DNA from 3 places in the Allobosea sp. 05T433 genome. Region 3 is predicted to be linked to each of the others. Evidence: riboswitches for the same ligand, from Rfam matches in the RefSeq annotation. Region 3 holds a riboswitch; each other region holds the start of a gene.
The links. A riboswitch is a leader RNA that binds a small molecule or an ion and turns the genes downstream of it on or off. The one in region 3 is predicted to bind thiamine pyrophosphate.
Positions count from the first base shown of each region.

Region 1: it holds a riboswitch for thiamine pyrophosphate, as region 3 does, so the genes downstream of both, thiC (phosphomethylpyrimidine synthase ThiC) here and thiB (thiamine ABC transporter substrate binding subunit) in region 3, are expected to answer to the same signal.
Region 2: it holds a riboswitch for thiamine pyrophosphate, as region 3 does, so the genes downstream of both, thiO (glycine oxidase ThiO) here and thiB (thiamine ABC transporter substrate binding subunit) in region 3, are expected to answer to the same signal.

Region 1 is NZ_JBFTKS010000009.1:90,263-95,327, reverse strand. Features, by position in the region: gene thiC (phosphomethylpyrimidine synthase ThiC) at 1-1,853, opposite strand, end outside; TPP riboswitch at 1,932-2,036, opposite strand; gene AC1DGP_RS14675 (hypothetical protein) at 2,119-2,319, opposite strand; gene AC1DGP_RS14670 (OmpA family protein) at 2,428-3,687, opposite strand; gene AC1DGP_RS14665 (polysaccharide deacetylase family protein) at 4,774-5,065, opposite strand, start outside.
Region 2 is NZ_JBFTKS010000031.1:29,385-34,449, reverse strand. Features, by position in the region: gene AC1DGP_RS29615 (MFS transporter) at 1-760, shown strand, start outside; gene AC1DGP_RS29610 (hypothetical protein) at 805-1,155, opposite strand; gene AC1DGP_RS29605 (response regulator) at 1,424-1,801, opposite strand; TPP riboswitch at 2,126-2,258, shown strand; gene thiO (glycine oxidase ThiO) at 2,316-3,506, shown strand; gene thiS (sulfur carrier protein ThiS) at 3,503-3,715, shown strand; gene thiG (thiazole synthase) at 3,717-4,493, shown strand; gene AC1DGP_RS29585 (thiamine phosphate synthase) at 4,490-5,065, shown strand, end outside.
Region 3 is NZ_JBFTKS010000003.1:242,591-247,655, forward strand. Features, by position in the region: gene leuB (3-isopropylmalate dehydrogenase) at 1-118, opposite strand, end outside; gene AC1DGP_RS05385 (ABC transporter substrate-binding protein) at 401-1,990, opposite strand; TPP riboswitch at 2,147-2,258, shown strand; gene thiB (thiamine ABC transporter substrate binding subunit) at 2,325-3,344, shown strand; gene AC1DGP_RS05395 (ABC transporter permease family protein) at 3,349-4,890, shown strand; gene AC1DGP_RS05400 (thiamine ABC transporter ATP-binding protein) at 4,883-5,065, shown strand, end outside.

The DNA of each region.
Region 1 (5,065 bases), on a different contig from region 3:
GCCGGCAAGTAGAGATTGCCGCCCTTGGCGAGGAATTCCTGCGATTTCTCCGCCATGCCCTCGAGCGCCGCGCGTTCGTTCTCGCCCATCGCCAGCACTTCGGCGCGCAGATCCTGCGTGATCTTCATCGAGCAGAATTTCGGCCCGCACATCGAACAGAAATGCGCGACCTTGTGGGCATCCTTCGGCAGGGTCTCGTCATGGAAGGAACGTGCCGTATCGGGGTCGAGCGCCAGGTTGAACTGGTCCTCCCAGCGGAAGTCGAAGCGGGCGCGCGAGACCGCGTCGTCGCGGATCTTGGCCGCTGGATGGCCCTTGGCGAGATCGGCGGCATGGGCCGCGATCCGATAGGTGATGACGCCGGTCTTGACGTCGTCGCGGTTGGGAAGGCCGAGATGCTCCTTGGGCGTGACATAGCAGAGCATGGCGCAGCCGAACCAGCCGATCATCGCCGCGCCGATGCCCGAGGTGATGTGGTCGTAACCCGGCGCGATGTCGGTGGTCAGCGGTCCCAGCGTGTAGAACGGCGCCTCGCCGCATTCGCGCAGCTGCTTGTCCATGTTCTCCTTGATCTTGTGCATCGGCACGTGGCCCGGGCCCTCGATCATCACCTGGCAGCCCTTGTCCCAGGCGACCTTGGTGAGCTCGCCCAGCGTCTCCAGCTCGGCAAACTGGGCGCGGTCATTGGCGTCGGCGATCGAGCCCGGACGCAGGCCGTCGCCGAGCGAGAAGGAGACGTCATATTTGCGCATGATCTCGCAAATCTCGTCGAAGCGCTCGTAGAGGAAGCTCTCCTTGTGGTGCGCGAGGCACCAGCGCGCCATGATCGAGCCGCCGCGCGAGACGATGCCCGTGACGCGGCTCGCAGTGAGCGGGACATAGGGCAGGCGCACGCCGGCATGGATGGTGAAATAGTCGACGCCCTGCTCGGCCTGCTCGATCAGCGTGTCCTTGAAGACCTCCCAGTCGAGCTTGATCGGGTCGCCGCCGACCTTCTCAAGCGCCTGGTAGATCGGCACCGTGCCGATCGGAACCGGCGAGTTGCGCAGGATCCAGGAGCGGATGTTGTGGATGTTGCGGCCGGTCGACAGGTCCATCACCGTGTCGGCGCCCCAGCGGATCGCCCAGACCAGCTTCTCGACCTCCTCGGCAGCGCCGGACGTCACGGCCGAATTGCCGATATTGGCGTTGATCTTGACCAGGAAATTGCGGCCGATCGCCATCGGCTCCAGTTCGGGGTGGTTGATATTGGCCGGGATGATGGCGCGGCCGCGGGCGATTTCCTCGCGCACGAATTCAGGGGTGACGAATTCCGGAACCGAGGCGCCAAAGCTCTCGCCATCGGCATGGCGCTCGCGTGCGCCTTCGAGCATCGCGGCGCGGCCGAGATTCTCGCGATGCGCGACATAGATCATCTCGGGCGTGATGATGCCGGCCTTGGCGAACTCGTACTGGGTCGCCATCTGGCCGGGCTTCGCCTCGAGGATCGGGCGTGGGGCCGGGCAGGCGGGAACGAGCTGTTCAGGCGAGATATGGCCGTTATCGGCGGCAGTGACGGCGCGGCCGGGCACGGTCGTGAAGCCGGAGGCATCGAGCCAGGCGCGGCGCGGCTGCGGCAGGCCGGCATTCAGGTCGATCGTGACATCGCTCTCGGTGAACGGACCGGACGGGTCGTAGATCCGGACCGGCGGCTCGGAATCGGTGGTGAGCTGAACTTCGCGGAAGGGCACCCGCATCTCGGGATGGTCCGGCGGCGCGACATAGATCTTGCGCGAGCCGATGATCGGTCCGGTCGTCACGCTTTGAGGGGCAGCCTTGACGGTATTCTTCTGGGGCTTGGTGTGGGCGTTCATGGGATCTCCTCCTTGGTCCAAGGTTCAGGAGATCCGGGTTTAGAAGCGGTCCAGTCGCTGTCTGCGGGTACACGTGTGGCGCACGCCGCGTTCCAGTCCCTCCGCCGGTATGACCCGGATCAGGTTCGACGGGTTCGGCTTTGGACGCCATCTCAGCTCTTGCGAGCACCCCTCGGAACGAAGCGGAGGTTAGGGCCGGCGGCTCTTGAACGCAACCGGCAAGGGGCGGGATGCGGCCCTGCCATGCGGCGCCGGAATGCCGGGCTCAGGCGAGAATGTCGACRTTCTGGCCCTGGCCAGCGGCAAGAGTAGCCTTCTGGGACTCGGCACTCTGCTGCAGCATATCCACGAGCGCTTGGTCGGACGTCGCCTGCTGCTTCACCATCGCTGTCTGCAAGGTCTGGCGGGTCGAGGCTGCCTGGCTTGCGGCAAAGCCCTGCGCGATCGCGACGGTTGTCTCACTCATCTCAACTCTCCTTACGACAGGTCTTAAGCCGGAGAGCTTGCTGATTCCTGAATCCCCTGATCCGGGGAGACCGGCGCGACGGTCGCCCGCCGCGCCGGTTCTATTGGTTCACTGCGGCTGATTCTGCCCGGCCAGCAGCGGGGTGATGCGTCGGAGCGTGACGCGGCGGTTCTCGCGGGCGGCCTCCTGCGTCTGCACCTTGAGATACTGCTCGCCATAGCCCTGCGTCGTCAGGTTCTCCGGCGGCACCTGGAAATCGCGCGTCAGGATCTCGGCGACCGATTGGGCCCGGCGATCCGAGAGCGAGAGGTTGTCGACATCCGAGCCGACGGCGTCGGTATGGCCCTCGACCAGGAAAACCTCATTCGGCGCGCGCTGCAGTGCCTGGCTGATCGAGGCGGCAATCACCGAGAGCCGCTGCGCCTGGTTGGGGGTGACCTCCCAGGACCCGGTCTCGAAGGTTACCGTGTCGATATCGACGCTGCGCATGCGGGCGCGCAGGTCCGGCGAGTAGCGGACCTCGTCGAGCGTGTAGCGGCGCGGGATCGCGGCGATCGGCGGGGCGGTGATCGTCTCATAGATCAGGCGCTGGTCGGCCTGCTCGGCGTCGACGATATAGCGCTCGCGCGGGATCGGCAGCGGCGGCGGCGGCAGCACGACGACCTCGTCCGAGAAGCGCATATCCGGCCGATCGCGGCGGGTGTTGTCGATCATCACGATCTCATCGCCATCGCGCATGCGCCGGGTCCGGCGGATCAGGCGGCCATCCTCGTCGGTCACGGTGATGATGCGGCTGCCGTCCGGCCGTTCGAACACGGTGACGTTCTCGTCTCCGCGCCGTTCGGTCCGTCCCTGCCAGCCGAGGTCGCGGAAGCGCTCGGTCTCGTCGCGGCGGATGATGGCACGGTCGTCGTCGCGGATGATCGTGCGACCGGGCTCGCGAATGATCGTGACGTCGCCCTCGCGGCGCTCCTCGCGGCGCCCGCGGACATCGTCGAGGCGGGTCGCGCCCTGCGTCGCCATGATGCCGCCGAGCACGCCGACGCCAAGGCCGATCGCAGCCGCGCCACCGAGGCCGATGCCACCGCGACGGCCCTGCCGGTCAGGCGGGGGCAGTTGCCCGGGTCCAGCGGCTGGAGGCTGGCCGGCCGGAGGCGGAGCGAGCGTCTGGCCCGGCTGCGGCGGTGCAACGGGCGGCGGGACTGCGCCGGGCGCGCGACCGCCGGGGGGCGGGGCGAGCGGGGCTGCTGCCGGCGGCTGAGCGGGTAGCGGCGCCGGAACCTGACCGGGTGTTGCAGAAGGCGGTTGGCCGGCTGGCGGCGCGCCGGGCGCACGACCACCCGGAGGCGGCACCAGCGGCTGGGTCACGGGCGGCTGAGCTTGCGGGGCAGTTCCTGGCACCGGCGCTGGTGTCGGGCGAGCCGCCGGGGGTTGGGTAGGAGCCGTCGCTGGCGCCGCCTCCGGTTGGCCGGCTGGCGGCGCGCCGGGCGCACGACCACCCGGAGGCGGCGCCAGTGGCTGGGTGGCGGGCGGCTGGGCTTGCGGAGCCGTTCCTGGCACCGGTGCTGGCGTCGGGCGAGCCGCCGGAGGCTGGCCCGGAGCTGCCGCTGGCGCCTGGCCGGCCGGGGGCGTGCCGGGCGCACGGCCGGCAGGAGGTGGCGCCAGCGGGGCGGTAGCGGGCGGCTGGGTTTGCGGAGCCGCTCCGGGAGCGCGTCCCCCTGCTGGGGGCGTCAACGGTGCGGTTGCCGGCGGCTGCGCCTGTGGGGCGGGAATCGGACGGGCTGCCGGCGGCTGCACGGGGGCCGGGACGGGCGGCTGGGCGCGCGGCGGCACGGCCTGAGGCTGGCTGGGCTGGGCTGGAGGAGCCGGGCGCGGCACCGCCGGGATTGGCTGAGGCGCGGAGGAGGGCGGGGGCGCGGGTTGCGGCCGTATGGCTGGTGGGCGTCCGGGTTCGCCGGCGCCCGGCGGCACGGGGCGCGGCATCTGCGGCTCGCGGCGCGGTTCAGGCGGCGGCGCGGCGCGTGGGCGTGGCTGCGCGGGTGGCGCTGCGCTTGGCGCCGGAGGCGCGACCGGCCGCTGGATCGCAGGCGGCGCCCCGGGTGCTCCGGGAGCGGGCCGCGGGCGTTCGGCCCCAGGCGGGCGCGCCTCGCCGGGCGCGGCTGGGGCTCCCGGGGGGCGAGGCCGGCGCGGCTGTCCGGGCTCTTCGTCCGACGGCGCAGGAGCCTGCGCTAATCTCATCGGTGCCTGCGCCGGTTCGACCGCGAAGCCGCCATGCGACAGGGTCAGGCCGGGAAGGACAGTACCGATCAGAAGCCAGTTTTTCGTGCGCGTCATGAGTTCCGTTTCCGTTTCAGTGGCTCGGGCTATCAGCGCGCGTGCGCACTGAACCCGCCATGAACCGAAAACGGCCGAAATCGGGCAGGGTTCCTCCCCGCCCGACCCGAGCTGTGCGGGCTAAAGCCCGGCCTCGGCCTTTGCATAGCGCGCGATCTCGGCGTGGCTGGCAAACCAGCAATCGCCCTTCGCCTTGGCATGCCGGATCAGCTCCTCGAGGATCCAGATGCGCGAGCGGTAGGTGATGACATGGGGATGCATGGTCAGCAGGAAGAGCCCGCCTTCCTCATGGGCGCGGTCGAATTCGCGGCGGAAGATGTCGAATACGGCTTCCGGCGCCGTGTAGGGCCGCAGCGCCTGGAAGCGGTTCATGTTGAAATAGACCGCATCGTCGCGGATCCATTCGACCGGA
Region 2 (5,065 bases), on a different contig from region 3:
CGTGGTCGGCGTGACGATGATCGCCGCTATTCTCTCCCTGTCGATTTTTGTGTTTTCAAAGACTCCCGAGCGACTGAGCCAGTTTCCTGACGGCATTCGGCCAGACGCAGGTCCGGCTGCGGTCAGCGCTTCGGCTGCGGCGGCCATGCCAAAGGGATCGCTGTGGCGGGACCGTCGTTTCCTGACGCTGGCGGCAGGGATGGCGTTGGGTCTGTTCGCCCAGATCGGCCTTCTCGCCCATCTGTTCTCCCTGCTCGTCCCGGCGATCGGGCCTCAAAATGCCGGGCTGGCCATGGGCGGCGCAACGATCGCCGCGATCGCAGGCAGGACGGTGGTCGGCCTCGTCATGCCTGCCTCGGCGGACCGCCGCCTCGTCGCCTGCGCGAGCTATGCGGTCCAGATCGGCGGGTCATTGACCTTCCTGATCGCGGGCGATGCCAACGCAACGCTGATGATCATGGGCGTCATTCTGTTCGGTGCGGGGATTGGCAATGCCACATCCCTGCCACCGCTCATCGCACAGGTCGAATTCGGCAAGGCAGACGTTGCCCGCGTCGTTCCACTGATCGTTGCCATCGGACAGGCAAGTTATTCCTTTGCKCCGGCCGTGTTCGGCGCTCTGCGGACGCTGTCGCCAACCGGACTGTCGAGCTTCGATGGGGCAGCGCTGTCTGCGGTCGCTGCCGTGGTGCAAGCAGCCGCCATTGCCTGTTTCCTATGGGGGCGCCAAAGGCGCTCGCTGCCAGGCGCGACCGCATGACGGAGACAGGCCCCTTGGACCTGGCAGGGGCGAACCCTGTGCGGCTAGCCCTCGCCACCTGCGTCGGACAGCACCCTTGCCGGCACGGGGAGGACGGTCGCCCTCTGGCCGTTTTGCGTGGCCAGCCATTTCAGATAGCGCAGGCGTGCCGCCACCGTGTTGCTGCGATGGGTGTTTTGCAGCCACTCAAGATACTCGGCGAGGCGAACGGTGATGATCTGGACGGTCTTGCCCTTGGCCAGAAGCAGCTCCGTCGCGGCAGCGAACTGGCGCTTCCATTCGGGATAGGAGCGGGGGATCCTGGGGTCCTTGCCGACCATGTCCAGCAAGGCAGGAAAGTCATCTTCCGAATACCACGGTACCAGCACGGTGTCGTAGTAATCGAACTTCCGCATGGCTGTGTCCGCCCAGCAATCGGAAAGCGTCGCCCACCTGCGATCCTACCAGTTCTCCAGCTGGTTTACGAGTTGCGCGCAGTGCCTCACCGGTTTGCGCGCGGGCGAGTTGCAGATCTCGGGATATCCGGTCGGCGCCATCACGAAGGATGCAAGCCCTCCGTCGGGCACGGAAAGCCCGTTTCAAGCCCGTTTCCTGGGCTCTGCCCCGATCCCGCCCCGGCGCGGGGATCGGCCGTTTCCTTCGCGCCCATTCGGTCAGGCGCGCCTAGGCGCTGGCCGGCAAGGATTTCAGCGTCCTGATGATCTCGCTCTCGGTATAGGGTTTTCGAAAGAACCGGGCCCGCTCAGGCAATTTCTGAGGGTCGACCCGGACATGGCCCGAGGTCACCATCAGCCCGATCGGCGGCCATTTCTCGCGCACGACCTCGACCAGCTGCAGGCCGTTCAGCGAGCCCGGCATCTCGACATCGGTGAAGAGGATGCGGACATCGTCGCGTTGCTCGAGAATGGCCAGGGCCTCGTCGGCGGTCGCTGCCTCGACGGCGAGGTAACCGGCCTCCTCGACGAGCAAGGCCGCATACATCCTGATGATCGGCTCGTCGTCGACAACGAGAACAACCGGCTTTTCCGCGTCTGTAGGCACTGGGCTTCTCCTGAACCGCCTTCTTGTCGCGGCGGTAGAGGTCCAACGGCTCATGGACCGCAACGTTCCGCCGTCGCGCCTGCTTTGGGCGCTACGGACAATGCAGGCTGTTGGCATGGCCGGCGGAGCGCTCCCTCGTGAAGCTGCCCGCCTGGCCGCGCGTGCCGGCAGCGGAAGCGGAGCGCGGGTGAATGGCGGCAGGCGAGGTGCCTCAGCAGCGCCTTGGACCGGCGAAGATTCCCGGCCCCTGGCCCGCCAGCCGGGGTCCTCCCGGCGTTCGTGTCTGATTGGCCTTGACCTCGCTGCCGCCCCGGCTCCAGACTGCGCGGATCCAAGGAGATCCCCGGCAAGGGGCTGAGAAACCGCTGGCAGACCGGGTGTTCCCCGGAGAGGCGCGCGGAAATCCTTCGAACCTGATCCGGCTCATACCGGCGGAGGGATGGAGCGTCGCGGCACTTGCCGGCAGCCGAAGGGCTGCCAGATCTCCTTCCCCGAGCGGGCGAGGAGTTTGCCTATGCGAGGCCCGCCACACACCACCCTTCGCCGATCTGGCGACGCTTCCGGGCCCGTCGCCTGCGAGGCGCCGGCCGCCACCGATATCGCCATCATTGGCGGCGGCCTGATCGGTTTGTCCATCGGCTGGCGGCTGGCCCGGCGCGGGCTCGATGTGACCGTTTTCGAGCGTGGCACGATCGGGCAAGGGGCAAGCCTTGCCGCGACCGGCATGCTGGCCGCGGCCGCCGAGCTGGAGCCGGGCGGCGAGGAGCAGCTGCCACTGGCGCTCGAAAGCCAAAGGCTCTGGCCGGGTTTTGCGCGCGAGCTCGAAGCCGAGAGCGGGCTCGGCGTCGACTATCGCCGGGACGGTGTCCTGCTGGTCGCGCTGGGGCGTGAGGAGGTCGAGCGCCTGCGTTTCCGCCATGACATGCAGCGGCGCGCCGAGGTCGAGGCTGCATGGCTTAGCGGGGCGCAATGCCGCGAACGCGAGCCCGGGCTGAGGCCCTCGGTCGTTGCCGGCATTCTCTGCCCGGCCGACCATCAGGTCGATCCGCCGCGCGTCATGGCGGCGCTACGACGCTCCTGTCTCGCGGCCGGAGGGCACCTGGTCGAAGCCTGCGAGGCCGAGCCGGAGCTGGCCGGCGGCCGCGCTCTCGGCGTCTCGACGCCGCGCGGGCTCTGCAAGGCCCCGATCGTGATTGCGGCCGCCGGCGCCTGGACCCGATTTCAGGGGCTCGACATCCCCGTCCGCCCGCTCAAGGGTCAGTCACTCGCCCTGCGCAGCACGCCCGAGACCGGCACGCTCGCGCGTGTCGTCTGGACCGAGCAGGTGCATCTCGCTCCCAAGAGCGACGGCACTCTCCTCGTCGGCGCCACCATGGAAGAACGCGGCTTCGACGACAGCGTGACCGCTGGCGGCGTCTATGCCCTGCTCGACGGCGCCCGGCGCGCACTGCCCTCGATCGAGGAGATGCCGGTCGAGGCGATCTGGTCCGGCTTCCGCCCGACCTCGATCGACGATGCGCCGATCCTTGGTGAGACGGGGATAGCGGGCCTGCTCGTTGCGACCGGCCATCACCGCAACGGCTATCTGCTCGCCCCCGTCACGGCAGCCGCGATCGAGCAACTCCTCGTCGAGAATCGCATCACGGGTCCGGCCGCGTCATTCGGCCAGGCGCGCTTCACCCCCTGTCTGGAGGCAACCTCATGAAACTCATCATCAATGGCAAGGACCGCGATAGCGCAGCGGAGAATTTGGCGGCGCTTTGGCAGGAGGAGACGGCCGAGATGGACTTGCCGGGTCCGCAGGGCTTCGCGATCGCGCTCAATGGCACCGTGGTCCGGCAGGTCGACTGGGCGCAGACGCCTCTGTCGCGCAACGACCGCGTCGAAATCATCCGTGCCTTCGCAGGGGGCTGACATGAGCACTCCGATCGAGGCCCTCACCATGGCGGGCACGGCATTGTCGTCGCGGCTCCTCATTGGCACGGCCGGCTATCCGAGCCAGCGCATCATGGTCGATGCCATCGAGGCCAGCGGTTCGGATCTTGTCACGCTCTCCCTGCGTCGCATTTCGCTGCAGGGCCATGGCTCCGACACGGTGCGCCTGCTTGCCGGCCGCCGCTTCCTGCCCAACACGGCAGGCTGCGAAACCGCGCGCGACGCCATCCTCACCGCCGAGCTTGCACGCGAGGCGCTTGGCACCAACTGGATCAAGCTCGAGGTGATCGGCGATCGCGAGACGCTCTATCCCGATGTCGGTGAGCTGCTGGAGGCGACGCGCCAGCTCGTCGACAAGGGCTTCGTCGTCCTGCCCTGTTGCAACGACGATCCGGTGATTTGCGCTCGCCTGGCTGATCTCGGGGCCGCCGCCGTGATGCCGATGGGGTCGCTGATCGGCTCGGGCATGGGCGTCGCCAATCCGGCCAATCTCGAGCTGATCTGTGCCCGCTCGCCCGTGCCCGTGATCGTTGATGCCGGCATCGGCACGGCCTCCGACGCGGTGATCGCCATGGAATGCGGCGCGAGCGGGGTTCTGCTCAACACCGCCGTCGCCAAGGCCGATGATCCGGTGCGAATGGCACTCGCCATGCGTCACGCCGTCGAGGCCGGCTGGAACGCCCGCTTGGCGGGGCGCATTCCGCGGCGTGGGCGGGCTCAGCCGTCCAGCCCGCAGCTCGGGCTTGTGGGGTCGTGAACAGGCTGCCCGACCGGCTGCTCGTCGTCACCGACCGGCATCAGGCCGTGAAGCCTTTGCCGCAGCTTGTCTCTGCGGCGCTCGCCGGCGGGGCACGCTGGATCTGGCTGCGCGATCGCGATCTCGATCAGCCGGAACGCCGCAGCCTGGCGCAGCAGCTGCATGAGCTCGTGAGCATGGCGGATGCGGTTCTGACGATCGGCGGTGATGTTGATCTCGCCGCCCGGGTCGGGGCACGGGGCGTCCATCTGCAATCGGCTGGGGCGATCTCCGCGGCCCGCGCCGTGCTCGGCGTCTCCGCGCTGATCGGCGTTTCCGCGCATGACGAGGCCGATGTCCGGGCGGCACCAGCGGCAGGCGCCGATTATGTCACGGTAAGCCCGATCTTCACGACGGCGAGCAAGCCCGGCTATGGCCCGGCCCTGGGCCTGACCGTGCTGCGGCGCTGGGCAGCGATCGGGCTGCCGGTCGTGGCCCTTGGCGGCATCACCTGCGACCGCGCGCCACTCTGCATCGAGGCTGGTGCTGTGGGCGTTGCAGTGATGGGGGAGGTGATGCGAGCCGTGGATACG
Region 3 (5,065 bases):
CGATGGCGAAGGAGGCGAGGCCCTGCCTCTCGAACCAGCCGACGATCTTCTCGACCTGGCCGGTCACTTCGGGACCGATGCCGTCGCCCGGCAGGAGGAGGAGCTTGTGGGTCGCCATGGTCGCCTCACGCGTTTGTCGGATGTTGCTGGGGCCAGAGCGGCCTTGCCGGGCTGATTAGGCGGGGAACGGGAGTGACGCAAGCGCAGCCGCGGGGCAGCGCGCCTGCGCGGCAAGCAGAAGCTGTACGATCGGCACCAGCATCGAACCGCTTCACTCCGGCCGGAGTGAAGCGGAGAGCTGGAAGCCGTCGCAGAGCGCGACGATGGTTTCCGGATCGGAGCCGCTAGCGCAGTGCCTCTGGCATCAGCCAGTATCCCGACGGCAACGGGTGCTCCGTCCTCAGGCCTTCTTCTCCATGTTCCAGAAGAACTGGACGGGCGAGAGCACCATGCCGGTCAGGCTCTTGCGATAGGCCATTGGCTGCTGCACCAGCCCCGCCGGCGCATAGGGCACCGTCTCGAAGGCGCGCTTCTCGATCGAGGCGGCCAGCTCCTTCTGCTTGGCCACTTCAGGCGTTGCAATCCACTGATCGCGCAGACCTTCCAGCGTGGCATCCTCCGGCCAGCCGAACCAGGCGGCAGGGCCATTGCTGCGCAACAGCGGATGCAGCGCGGGATTGAGCACGTCGGCGCCCGACCAGAGCGTGTGGAACACCGACCAGCCGCCCTGGTCCGGCAATCCGCGGTTGGAACGCCTGCCGATGAAGCTGGCCCAATCGGTCGCGACCAGATCGACAGTCATGCCGAGCTTCTTCAGCAGTTCCTGTGTCACCAGGCACTGGTTATAGGCGATCGGCTGGTCGGCGGGTGCCAGTAGCAACACCTTCTCGTTCTTGTAGCCGGCCTCCTGCAGCATGGCCTTGGCCCGCTCCAGATTGTTGCCGAGTGCAGCCTGTCCGCCCGCTCCGGTCGACATCGGCGAGCCCGGCGTGAAGAAGGTCTTGCACTCCTTGTAGTAGTCCTTGCTGCCGACGACCGCCTCCATGTAGTCGGTCTGATCGATTGCCATCATCACCGCCCGGCGGATGCCGGGATTGTTGAAGGGCGGCTGCAGATGGTTGAAACGCATCAGCAAGATCAGTCCCAGCGGCACGTTCTCGATCGCGATCTCGGGATTGCTCTTGAGCAGGGGCAGGAGATCGACCGGCGGCTGTTCGTACCAGTCGACCTCGCCCTGCATCAGCGCGCCGACTGCGGCTGAAACCTCGGTCAGCGGCAACCATTCGATACGGTCGATCTTGGCGACCTTGCCGCCAGCGGCCCAGGACGGAGCCTCCTCTCGTGGCCTGTACTTGGCGAAGCGCTCATAGATCGCGTTCTGGCCCGGCACCCATTGCTTGTCCATGAAGCGCCAGGGTCCGGAACCGATCGCCTCCGTGATGTTCTTGGTTGGCTCCATCATGGCCACGCGCTCGGGCATCATGAAGGGCACGTTCGAGGAGAGCTTGCCGAGCGCGTCCGGCAGCATCGGGAAGGGCTTCTTCAGGCGGATGGCGAAGGTGCGCTGATCGACGACATCGTAACCCTCGACGAATGTCGCGAAAGTCTGCCCGAAGGCATCGCGCGCCGACCAACGCTTGATCGAGGCAATGCAGTCCTGCGCCCTGACCGGCTGCTCGTCGTGGAACATCAGTCCGTCGCGCAGATGGAAGGTCCAGCGCAGCCCGTCCGGCGCAGTCTCCCAGCTCTCGACCATTTGCGGCTGGATGCGGAACTGCGCGTCCGTCGCAAAGAGGGTATCATATATCAGATAGCCGTGATTGCGGATAACATAGCTCGTAGCGACGATCGGATCGAGGGAGGGCAACGGCGTTGACGGAATGAAGCGCAGCGTATTGGCGCGCGACTGCGCGCGCGACGGAAATCCAACGAGGCTGGAAGCGGTTAAAGCGGAACTTCCGGCCAGAATCTGACGGCGATTGAGTCGCATTCGGCATCCCCTTGCTCTTGAGCTTTCGCGCCTGGCGCGCCTGCCTTCTGTTAAGCAAGAGATATACCAGCATGACCATGCGGCCAGACGCAATGGCCCTTGCGATGGCCAGGCGGCATCAACTGGACTCGCCCCGGCCCGCTCGCTATTCCCTTGACCGTCTCAACGGGGTGCCCGGCGATTTCGGGCTGAGAGGGAAGCGCAGGGCTTTCAACCCGTCGAACCTGATCCGGATCGTGCCGGCGGAGGGATTGAGCACTGGCGTCTCGCAACCGGAGACCGCCTTCCCTCTCGACCGTCATGGCCTGCCGTCGAATGCATGCGGGGTGACGCCATGACCTTTCTGAACAACCGGTTGACCCGGATCGCCGCCGCGCTCTCGGCGCTCCTGCTCGCGACGCCGTCCATGGCCCAGGAGAAACCGGCACTGACGGTCTACACTTATTCCTCCTTCACCGGGAAATACGGTCCCGGCGCGAAAGTGAAGGCGGCCTTCGAGGCGCAATGCAGTTGCACGCTGAACTGGGTCGCAAGCGATGATGCCGGCTCCCTCGTCGCGCGCCTGAAGCTGGAGGGTGAGGCGACCAAGGCCGATGCCGTGCTCGGCCTCGACATGAACCTTGCTGCAGAAGCCAAGGCGACGGGACTGTTCCAGCCCCATGGCCAGGACCGTGCCGCGCTCACTTTGCCCATCGCCTGGACTGACGATACCTTCCTGCCCTTCGATTGGGGGCATCTCGCCTTCGTCTATGATTCAACCAAACTTGCCGCGCCGCCCACCAGCCTGAAGCAGCTTGTCGACGATCCGAATGGGCCAAAGCTCGTGCTGCAGGACCCGCGCACCAGCGCGCCCGGGCTTGGCTTCCTGCTCTGGATGCGATCCGTCTATGGCGACGGCGCTGACGCCGCCTGGACCAGGCTCAAGCCGCGCATCGTCACCTTCACCAAGGGCTGGTCCGAGGCCTACGGACTCTTCCTCAAGGGCGAGGCCGACATGGTGCTCTCCTACGCGACATCGCCGGCCTATCACATCGGCGCCGAGAAGAAGACGCAGTACAAGGCCGCCCCCTTCAGCGAAGGCCACTATCTGCATGTCGAACTCGCCGGCATGACGCGCACGACGCGGCAGCCGGAACTCGCCAAACGCTTCCTCGCCTTCACGCTTTCGGACGCCTTCCAATCGCTGATCCCGGAAGGCAACTGGATGATGCCGGCGAAACAGGCGACAGGTGGACTGCCGGCTTCATTCGCCGATGTCGTCAAGCCGGAACGAACCTTGCTGTTCACGCCGGACGAGGTGCGCACGCAGCGCCGAACCTTCATCGACGCCTGGCTCGCCGCAGCGAGCCGCTGAGGCCTTGCTCCGCCCGGCCACGCTCACTGCGCTTGCCATCCTTGCGCTCGCCGGCGCCTCGCTCGCCGGGCTGGCGCGAGCCGGCGGCGACGTCGCGGCCCTGTCGTCGCTCGGCCCCTATCTCGCTCGCCTCGTCGCAGGAGCGACCGTCCAGGCGGGCCTGTCGATGCTGCTCTCGCTTCTGCTGGGCACGGCACTGGCGCTTGCCTTGCTGCGCCGCCGCTTCCCAAGCCGCAACCTCCTGCTCGCCGTGCTGACCGCCGCCGCCGTCGCACCGACGATCGTGATCGTCTTCGGCGTCATCGCGATCTATGGCCGTTCCGGGTTGCTCGGCGACCTGGCGCGTGCCGTCGGTGCTGAACCGCCGGCGATCTACGGGCTCCAGGGTATCCTGATCGCGCATGTGCTGATGAATACGCCGCTGGTGACGCGCACGCTGCTTCAGGCCTTCGGCCGCGAACCGGGCGAGCGGAGGCGCCTGGCGTCGGCACTCGGCTTCTCCGCCGCCGATTGTTTCCGGCATCTCGACTGGCCCGTGATCCGGCGCGAAGCCCCGGCGCTAGCCACCTTCGTCTTTCTGCTCTGCTTCACGAGCTTTGCCGTCGTGCTCTCGCTCGGTGGCGGGCCTGCCAATGCGACGCTGGAAGTCGCGATCTACGAAGCGGTCCGTTTCGAGGCCGATTTCGCCCGCGCGGCCGCTCTCGCCAGCCTCCAGCTTGTGCTCTGCCTCGGACTTGCGACTGCGCTCGCCGCACTCGCGCCGGCGGCCCGCGACGAGGCAAGTGCCGAGCGCCATGCGGTGCGCCCCGATATCCTCGCCCCTTCCCTGCGGCGGCTGGACTGCCTTGTTCTCATTCTGGCGACGGCATGGATCGCACCGCCTCTCCTCAGCATCGCAAGCGGCCTCACAGCCGTACCGATGCTCGCGACCGCCGAATTCGCATCGGCTGCCGCGACGAGCGCGGCGATCGCGCTTGGCGCTGGCCTCCTCGCCTGCCTGTTTGCCGTACTGCTCGCCAGCGCCGCGCGCGGACGCCGGCCGCGCCCGGGACTTCCCGACCTTGCCGCCTTCACCATGCTTGGCCTGCCGCCCTTCGCCTTCGTGGCAGGGCTGTACGTCCTGACCCGCAACCTCGCCGATCCCGCAATGCTCGGTCTGCTGCTTGTGCCGCTCGTCAACGCCCTGATGGCGCTGCCCTATGCCTATCGGCTGCTGGCACCGCCACTCGCGACCAGCGCCGAGCGCCATGGAAGACTGGCAGAGAGCCTCGGCATTGCCGGCTGGACCCGGCTGCGTCTCGTCGAATGGCCAGCCCTGCGCGCACCGCTGGCGGCCGCATTCGCCTTTGCCACGGCGCTCTCGCTCGGCGATTTCGGCGTCATTGCTCTGTTCGGTGGCGGCGAGCTCACCACCTTGCCCTACCTGCTGGCGAACCGCCTCGGCGCCTATCGCATGGATGAAGCGGGAGCGCTGGCGCTCGTGCTGGTGCTTTCCGCCGGGGGGCTCGCCTACCTGACCGAGCACTGGAGTGCGCGTCATGCTTGAGCTGGCGGGCCTGTCCCTCAACTATCCCGGATTCGAGGCGCGCTACGACCTCGTCATTCCAGCGGGCGCGCTCTGCGCCGTCATCGGCCCGTCAGGCGGCGGCAAGACCACGCTGCTCCATGCCATCGCCGGCTTCGAACAGCCTGCGGCCGGAACCCTCCGCTTTGCCGGCGCA